Regions from separate parts of the Streptomyces sp. SUK 48 genome, predicted to be linked through region 2. Evidence: riboswitches for the same ligand, from Rfam matches in the RefSeq annotation. Region 2 holds a riboswitch; the other holds the start of a gene.
The links. Region 2 has a riboswitch for glycine ahead of gcvT (glycine cleavage system aminomethyltransferase GcvT). Riboswitches for the same ligand answer to the same signal wherever they lie in the genome.
Positions count from the first base shown of each region.

Region 1 (4,404 bases), 4.1 Mb from region 2:
CGTTCGTGGACCTGGCGGCCTCGGGCGCGGCGCAGGACGCGGAGTCGGCGCGGCGCGCGGGCGTCCGGCTGCGCGCGGACATCCGCACCGTCACGGGGCTCACCGGGTCGGTGGGGCTCGCCGCGTCCAAGATGCTCGCGAAGATCGCCTCCGAGCGGGCCAAGCCGGACGGCCTGGTGCTGATCGAGCCGGGCACCGAGCGGGCGCTGCTGGGGCCGCTGCCGGTGCGGACCCTGCCGGGGGTGGGTCCGGCCACCGGGGACCATCTGCGGCGCGCCGGGATCACGACGGTCGAGGAACTGGCCGAGGCGGGCGAGGACGAACTCGTCCGGCTGCTCGGCAAGGCCCATGGACAGGCGCTGTACGCCATGGCCCTGGCGCGGGACGAGCGGCCGGTGGTGGCCGAGCGGGAGGCCAAGTCCGTGTCGGTCGAGGACACGTACGACGTGGACATCCATGACCGGCCGCGGATCGGCCTCGAGGTACGGCGGCTGGCGGACCGGTGCGTGCGGCGGCTGCGCGAGGCGGGCCTGTCCGGGCGCACGATCGTACTGAAGGTGCGGCGGTACGACTTCTCGACGCTGACCCGCTCCGAGACGCTGCGGGGCCCCACGGACGATCCGGCGGTCGTGCGCGAGGCCGCCGAGCGGTTGCTGGAGTCCGTGGACACGACGGGCGGGGTGCGACTGCTCGGTGTCGGCGTGTCCGGGCTCGCCGACTACACCCAGGAGGACCTGTTCGCCCAGGCGTCCTCGCGGGCGGAGCCGGCGCCGGAGGAGGCCGTGACCGAGCCGGTCGCGGTGGCGCGGGAGCCGGTCCTGCCGCACTGGCGGGCGGGCCAGGACGTGCGGCACGCGGAGCACGGGCACGGATGGGTGCAGGGGAGCGGGGCGGGCCGGGTGACGGTGCGCTTCGAGACCCCGCAGTCGCCGCCGGGCCGGATACGCACCTTCCTCGTCACCGACCCCGCCCTGGAGCCCGCGGACCCGTTGCCCCTCGTCATCACGGCGACCGCCCCCTCGCCCGCCCCCCGGTTGCCGGCCGAGCCGTGACCGGCGGGAGTCCCCGGGGCTATGTCTCCTCCGAGCCCGCCAGCTTGCCGAAGCTGTGGTCCGGGGTGGTGTCCGGGGTCACGTCGAGGCCGTAGTGGTGGTAGAGCTGGAGTTCCTGTTCGGGGAGAGGTGGCGGCCCACGCCGAAGTCGGGGGCGTCCTTGATCAGGGACCGGTCGAAGGGGACATGGAGGGTGCCCTCGACGAGCTCGCTCGGTTCCAGGGGGACGAACGCGTCGCGGGAGAAGAGGCCGGTGCGTATGGCCGCCCACTCGGGGACACCGGTGGCGTCGTCCAGGTACACCTCGTCGATCGTGCCGATCTTGGTGCCATTGCGGTCGAACGCCTTGCGGCCGATCAGGTTGCGCGGATCGATGTCGGTCTGCACGGTCCCTCTCCCTCCAATGGGTCGCAACTCATCCGTAAGCACTACGAAAGAGCACATTCACTGCGGCGGCCACTTGAGAATCCGGCCGTTGACCTCGCTGGTAGTCTGATGGCGGCTGCTGACCCCGTGCGGGAGAGTCCTCCGACCCACCTCGGAGGCGCCGAAGGAGCAAATCCTCCCCGGAATCTCTCAGGCTCACGTACCGCATGGACGAGGTCACTCTGGAAAGCAGGGCGGGTGTCGACGGCTTCCGCCCTCACCGACGGTGAAAGCCGGCGCCGCGAGGCGCCTGGTGAAGCTCTCAGGTTGAGATGACAGAGGGGGAGGCCGTTCGGGCACCCGCGCCGTGGTGCCCCTCGAAGGTCGTCAGACCAGGAGGCCGCCGCCATGACCGCCCATCGCATTCCGCTCTCCGAGCTCGAAGCGGGCATCCCCTTCGAACAGCGCCACATCGGTCCCGACCAGGAGGCGCGGGCCAAGATGCTCGCCCAGGTCGGCTACGGCTCCCTGGACGAGCTGACCGCCGCCGCGGTCCCGGATGTGATCAAGAACGCCGACGCCCTCGACCTGCCGGGCGCCCGCACCGAGGCCGAGGTGCTGGCCGAGCTGCGCGAGCTGGCCGACCGCAACCAGGTCCTCGGCTCCATGATCGGCCTCGGTTACCACGGCACCTTCACCCCGCCGGTCATCCTGCGCAACGTCCTGGAGAACCCGGCCTGGTACACGGCCTACACGCCCTACCAGCCGGAGATCTCCCAGGGCCGCCTGGAGGCCCTGCTGAACTTCCAGACCATGGTCGCCGACCTCACCGGTCTGCCCACCTCCGGCGCCTCCCTCCTGGACGAGGGCACGGCCGCCGCCGAGGCCATGGCACTGTCCCGGCGCATGGGCAAGAACAAGAAGGGCCTCTTCCTGGTCGACGCGGACGCCCTGCCGCAGACCATCGCCGTCATCCAGACCCGCGCCGAGCCGACCGGCGTCGAGGTCGTCGTCGCCGACCTGAGCGACGGCATCCCGGCCGACATCGCCGCCCGTGACATCAACGGCGTGCTGGTCCAGTACCCCGGCGCCTCCGGTGCCGTACGCGACCTCAAGCCGGTGATCGAGCGGGCGCACGAGCTGGGCGCGCTCGTCACCGTCGCCGCCGACCTCCTCGCCCTCACCCTGCTGACCTCCCCGGGCGAGCTGGGCGCCGACATCGCCATCGGCACCACCCAGCGCTTCGGCGTCCCGATGGGCTTCGGCGGTCCGCACGCCGGCTACATGGCGGTGCACGAGAAGTTCGCCCGCAGCCTGCCCGGCCGCCTGGTCGGCGTGTCCGTCGACGCCGACGGCAACAAGGCGTACCGGCTGGCCCTGCAGACCCGCGAGCAGCACATCCGCCGCGAGAAGGCCACCAGCAACATCTGTACCGCGCAGGTGCTGCTCGCCGTCATGGCCGGCATGTACGCCGTCTACCACGGCCCCGAGGGCCTGAAGACGATCGCCCGGCGCACCCACCGCTACGCCACGCTCCTCGCCGAGGGCCTGAAGGCCGGCGGCGTCGAGATCACGCACGGCGCCTTCTTCGACACCGTCACCGCGCGCGTGCCCGGCAAGGCCGCCGAGATCGTCGCCGCCGCCCGGGACAAGGGCGTCAACCTGCGCCTGGCCGACGCCGACCACGTCTCCCTGGCCTGCGACGAGACCACCACGCGGGCGCACCTGGAGAGCGTCTGGTCCGCCTTCGGCGTCGAGGCCGACCTGCCGGCGCTGGACGCGGCCGCCGGTGAGGCGCTGCCCGAGGTGCTGCTGCGCGGCGACGACTTCCTCGCCCACCCGGTCTTCCACGAGCACCGCTCCGAGACCGCGATGCTGCGCTACCTGCGCCGGCTGTCCGACCGCGACTACGCGCTCGACCGCGGCATGATCCCGCTGGGCTCCTGCACCATGAAGCTCAACGCGACCACCGAGATGGAGCCCATCACCTGGCCCGAGTTCGGCGCGCTGCACCCCTTCGCGCCGGCCGAGCAGGCCGAAGGCTTCCTCCAGCTCATCCACGAGCTGGAGGACCGGCTCGCCGAGGTCACCGGCTACGACAAGGTCTCCCTCCAGCCGAACGCCGGCTCCCAGGGCGAGCTGGCCGGTCTGCTGGCCGTCCGCGGCTACCACCGCGCGAACGGCGACGAGCAGCGCACCGTCTGCCTCATCCCGTCCTCCGCGCACGGCACCAACGCGGCCAGCGCCGTGATGGCCGGCATGAAGGTCGTCGTCGTCAAGACGTCCGAGGACGGCGAGATCGACGTCGAGGACCTGCGGGCCAAGATCGAGCAGCACCGCGACCAGCTGTCGGTGCTGATGATCACCTACCCGTCCACGCACGGTGTGTTCGAGGAGCACGTCGCCGACATCTGCGCCCGGGTGCACGAGGCCGGCGGTCAGGTGTACGTCGACGGCGCCAACCTGAACGCCCTGGTCGGCCTCGCCAAGCCGGGCCACTTCGGCGGCGACGTCTCGCACCTGAACCTGCACAAGACCTTCTGCATCCCGCACGGCGGCGGCGGCCCCGGCGTCGGCCCGGTCGCGGTCCGCTCGCACCTCGCGCCGTACCTGCCCAACCACCCGCTCCAGCCGGCGGCCGGACCGGAGACGGGCGTCGGCCCCATCTCGGCGGCGCCGTGGGGCTCGGCGGGCATCCTGCCGATCTCGTGGGCGTACGTCCGGCTGATGGGCGGCGAGGGTCTCAAGCGGGCCACCCAGGTGGCCGTGCTCTCCGCGAACTACATCGCCAAGCGCCTGGAGCCGCACTTCCCGGTGCTCTACACCGGCCCCGGCGGCCTGGTCGCGCACGAGTGCATCATCGACCTGCGCCCGCTCACCAAGGCGACCGGCGTGAGCGTGGACGACGTGGCCAAGCGCCTCATCGACTACGGCTTCCACGCCCCGACCATGTCGTTCCCGGTGGCCGGCACGCTGATGATCGAGC
Region 1 covers NZ_CP045740.1:6,770,606-6,775,009, forward strand. Annotated here, with positions in the region: partial or broken gene GHR20_RS30030 (DNA polymerase IV) at 1-1,147, shown strand, start outside; partial or broken gene GHR20_RS30035 (PRC-barrel domain-containing protein) at 1,072-1,439, opposite strand; glycine riboswitch at 1,559-1,654, shown strand; gene gcvP (aminomethyl-transferring glycine dehydrogenase) at 1,827-4,404, shown strand, end outside.
Region 1: linked by a shared signal. The riboswitch ahead of gcvP (aminomethyl-transferring glycine dehydrogenase) and the one ahead of gcvT (glycine cleavage system aminomethyltransferase GcvT) in region 2 are both predicted to bind glycine.

Region 2 (4,404 bases):
GATCATCTCGAGCGTGGACTGCTGGCGGAGCAGCTCGGCGTCGACCGCGGCGGCGATCTCCGGGTCCAGCTCGTGCAGGGGCGTGTTCAGGTCAGTCATACGGCAACGACTCCTCAGCCGGCGATGTGGGCGTCGTACTCGGCGGCGGAGAGCAGGTCGCCCGGCTCGCCCGTGACGCGTACCTTGAACAGCCAGCCGCCCTCGAAGGGCTCGGAGTTCACCAGCGACGGATCGTCGACGACGTTCTCGTTGATCGCGGTGACCTCGCCGGTGACCGGGGAGTACAGGTCGGAGACCGACTTGGTGGACTCCAGCTCACCGCAGGTCTCGCCCGCCTCGACGGTGGAGCCGACCTCGGGGAGCTGGGCGTAGACCACATCGCCGAGCGCGTTGGCCGCGAACTCGGTGATGCCGACCGTCGAGACGCCGTCGCCGGCGGCCGACAGCCACTCGTGCTCCTTGCTGTAGCGCAGCTGCTGGGGGTTGCTCATGGCCTGAATTCTCCTGTACGCGCGGGAGTGCTGATGACGGGGGGACGCTGGTGACCGCCGGTGGGCGGGCGAATGTGCGCAGGGTCACGTGCCCGCCCCTGGGGGGCGGGGCGCGACCGGGCTCGCTGTCTACTTCTGGCGCTTGTAGAACGGCAGCGCGACGACCTCGTAGGGCTCGTGCGTGCCCCGGATGTCCACGCCGACACCCTCGGTGCCGGGCGCGGCGTGCGCCGCGTCGACGTAGGCCATGGCGATCGGCTTGCCCAGGGTGGGGGAGGGGGCGCCGGAGGTGACCTCGCCGATCACCGTGCCGCCCGCGACCACCTGGTACCCGGCGCGCGGCACCCGGCGGCCCTCGGCGATCAGGCCGACCAGGACGCGCGGCGGGTTCTGCTCGGCGCGCTCGGCGGCCTCGGTGAGCGCGGCGCGCCCCACGAAGTCGCCCTCCTTCTCGAACTTGACCACGCGGCCGAGCCCGGCGTCGAAGGGGGTCAGCGAGGTGGTCAGCTCGTGCCCGTACAGCGGCATGCCCGCCTCCAGGCGCAGCGTGTCGCGGCAGGACAGGCCGCAGGGCACCAGGCCGGCGCCCTCGCCGGCCTCGGTCAGCGCCTGCCACAGCGCGACGGCGTGCCCGGGCTTCACGAACAGCTCGAAGCCGTCCTCGCCGGTGTAGCCGGTGCGGGCGATCAGCGCGGGGACACCGGCGACGGTGCCGGGCAGGCCCGCGTAGTACTTCAGACCGTCCAGGTCGGCGTCGGTGAGGGACTTCAGGATGCCGGAGGAGGCCGGCCCCTGGATCGCGAGCAGGGCGTAGGCGTCCCGGTCGTCGCGCACCTCGACGTCGAGACCGGCGGAGCGCTCCGTCAGCGCGTCCAGGACCACCTGCGCGTTGGAGGCGTTGGCGACGACCATGTACTCGGTCTCCGCGAGCCGGTAGACGATCAGGTCGTCCAGGATGCCGCCGTCGGCCCGCACGATCATCGTGTAGCGGGCGCGGCCGACGCCGACGGAGGCGATGTTGCCGACCAGGGCCAGGTTCAGGAAGGCGGCGGCCTCGGGGCCGGTGACGGTGATCTCGCCCATGTGGGAGAGGTCGAACAGGCCCGCCTTGGTCCGCACCGCCAGGTGCTCGTCGCGCTCGGAGCCGTAGCGGAGCGGCATGTCCCAGCCCGCGAAGTCGGTCATCGTCGCACCGAGCGAGCGGTGCACGGCGTCCAGCGCGGTGTGTCGGAGTTCGGTACTGCTCATCGGACGGTCGTCTCCCAGGGCAACAGGGATGGGGCGAGGAACGTTCCTCCCCATCTGTCATCGGAACCTGAGAGGTTCGCCGTAACCGCCACGGGGGCGACCACGGTTTGCACCTTGGGTGGGGCCGCCGTCACGGCGGCCCGCTTTTCAGATGTGCCTCGCCCGCGCGGTAACGGGGCCTGAGAGATTCAAGGGAGGGACTTGCTCCTTCGGCGCCCCAGCGAAGCCTGCTGGGGACTCTCCCGCGCGGATTCAAACGGCCGGTATGCAGTTGGCGGCCACATCATTGCACGTCGCACCCCCGCCCGTCAGGGGCCGGATCCGTAACCGACCTGTGGCGGTACGCGCACCCGCCCGTGGCACACCGGGCATTACCTTCTCTTTACTTCCAGCGGGCATGGATATTGCCGACGACAAGGGGAGGACGATCACGGTGGACAGGACCATGGCGCACGCGACGGGCATCCCGGCGCCGAGAAGCCCCGCCGCCCGGGAGCGGGTGGCCGCCCGCCCCGCGCCCCGCGTGCTGGACCTGCGCGCGGGGGCCGCCCCCGCCGCCCTCCGCTTCGGCCCCCGCGACCTCGTGGTCCTCACCGGGCTGCCCGGCAGCGGCAAGTCCACGCTGATGCGCCGCGCGGTCACCGCCCGCCGCGTCGACTCCCAGGACACCCGGGCCCGCTTCGCCGCCCGGCTGCCCCGCCTCCTGCCGTACGCCGTCTACCGCCCCCTGGTGCGCGCCGCGCACTACCGCTCGCTGCACCGCGCCCTGCGCACCGGAGCGGCCCTGGTGGTGCACGACTGCGGCACCCGGCCCTGGGTGCGCGCCTGGCTGGCCCGCGCCGCCCGGCGCTCCGGCGCCACCCTGCACCTGCTCCTGCTGGACGTGCCCGAGGAGACGGCCCGCGCCGGCCAGCGCGAGCGCGGCCGCGCCGTCTCCCGCCGCGCCTTCGGCCGCCACCGGCGCACGACGGCCCGGCTGCTGGAGGCGGTCGGGCGCGGCGAGGTGCCCGCGGGCTGCGGCTCCGCGGTGCTGCTGGACCGGGCCGCGGCGGACGCCGTACAGCGGATCGTGTTCACGGGGTACGGCTCTGTCACCGCTACCCGTTAGCCTTCATGGTCACAGCAGCGGTTCCCAGCAGGCGGTAGGCAGATGGACTTCCCGGCGGACTTTCCCGCGGACTTCCCGGCACAGGCGCACCCCCACCCGCACGGCGGTTGGCCCGGCAACGAGCTGGAGGAGGTGCTCTCGGCCTCCCTCGGCGTGCCCGCGGCGGGCGGCCGGATCATCGAGGTCCTCGGCCGCAGCTTCCTCTGGGTGCCGCTGCCGGCCGGCGGCGGTCCGGGCAGCGGCCCGCTGGACCTGCCCACCCTGGACATCGAGGGCCAGGCGTTCGTCCCGGTGTTCAGCTCCGAGGAGCAGTTCCGCCAGGCCGTCGGCTCCCACATGGCGTTCACCATCGCCCCGGCCGTGGAGTTCGCCCGCGGTCTGCCCCCGCAGGCGGGCATCGCGGTGAACCCCGGCGGCATGGTCGGCATCCCGCTGCCGCCGGAGGCCGTCGCCGAACTGTGCCGGGCCGGCCTCACCGCGCTGGACGGCCCCGCCACCGGCGGCCGCGTCCGCCTGTTCGAGCCCGACTGGCAGGACGACCCGGTCGACTTCCTCTCCGCCGCCTGTGCCGAGTTCGCCGCGACCGGCGTGGTCCTCACCGCCCGCCGCTGCCTGGCCGCGATCGAGAGCGCCGACCCGGTGATGTTCGTCGGCGTGGAACTCTCCCAGTGGGAGGGCGACTTCCGCGCCCTGCCCCTGGAGGCCCTCGGCCGCGCCCTCGGCCGGATACCGACCGCCTGGCCGGTCAACCTGATCCTGCTGGACGTGACGGACGACCCGGTGGCCGAATGGCTGAAGTCAAGCGTGCGACCCTTCTACGTTCGCTAGCCGGGGCCCGGGCGAACGGACAACGGGCCCCGTGCCCATCGGCGCATAAGCTGTCCTCGCACGCGAGGTCACGAGGGAGAAGAAGGGCATGACAAGGTGAGCGCCACCCACAGCGGAAGCGTCGAACACACGCTCCGCCATGTCACGCCCGGACGCTACGACGCCTACGAGGCCCTGCTGCGCGCCCTCGCCACCCCCTCCGCCGGCCAGATCTGGATGCTGCTGTGGCACGGCCAGGCCGGCTCCCCGGACGCCCAGTACGGAGACATGGAGGTCGGCGGCTGCCGCTACGCGCCCTGCGTCACCTCCGCCCAGGAGCTGTCCGCCAGCGGCTGGAACCGCTCGTACGAGGTGGTCGACGGCCTGGACGTCGCCCGCACCCTCTACCCCGACCACTACGGCCTCTGGCTCAACCCGCACGCCCCCGGCGGCGGCGTCGGCATCCCCTGGCTCGACCTGCGCCGCATCGCCACCGGCCTGGACCGGCAGCCCGCGGGCCCCCTGCGGCTGACCGAACCCGCCATCGAGATCCCGCAGTTCTACGCACAGCTCGCCCAGCACGCCCACCGCACCCCCGCCCTGCGCTCGCTGCGCCGCGCCTGGGTGCAGCCCGCGCTCGGGGCGCCGTACCTCGCCATCGGCCTGGACCTGTACGAGACCTCGCCCGCCGCGGTCGACTCGGTGCGCGCCATGATGCAGCGCTCCGTCGGCGCCGTCCCCGAGGGCCTG
Region 2 covers NZ_CP045740.1:2,709,033-2,713,436, reverse strand. Annotated here, with positions in the region: gene glyA (serine hydroxymethyltransferase) at 1-99, opposite strand, end outside; gene gcvH (glycine cleavage system protein GcvH) at 114-491, opposite strand; gene gcvT (glycine cleavage system aminomethyltransferase GcvT) at 621-1,739, opposite strand; glycine riboswitch at 1,897-1,994, opposite strand; gene GHR20_RS11335 (AAA family ATPase) at 2,137-2,847, shown strand; gene GHR20_RS11330 (enhanced serine sensitivity protein SseB) at 2,890-3,675, shown strand; gene GHR20_RS11325 (enhanced serine sensitivity protein SseB C-terminal domain-containing protein) at 3,772-4,404, shown strand, end outside.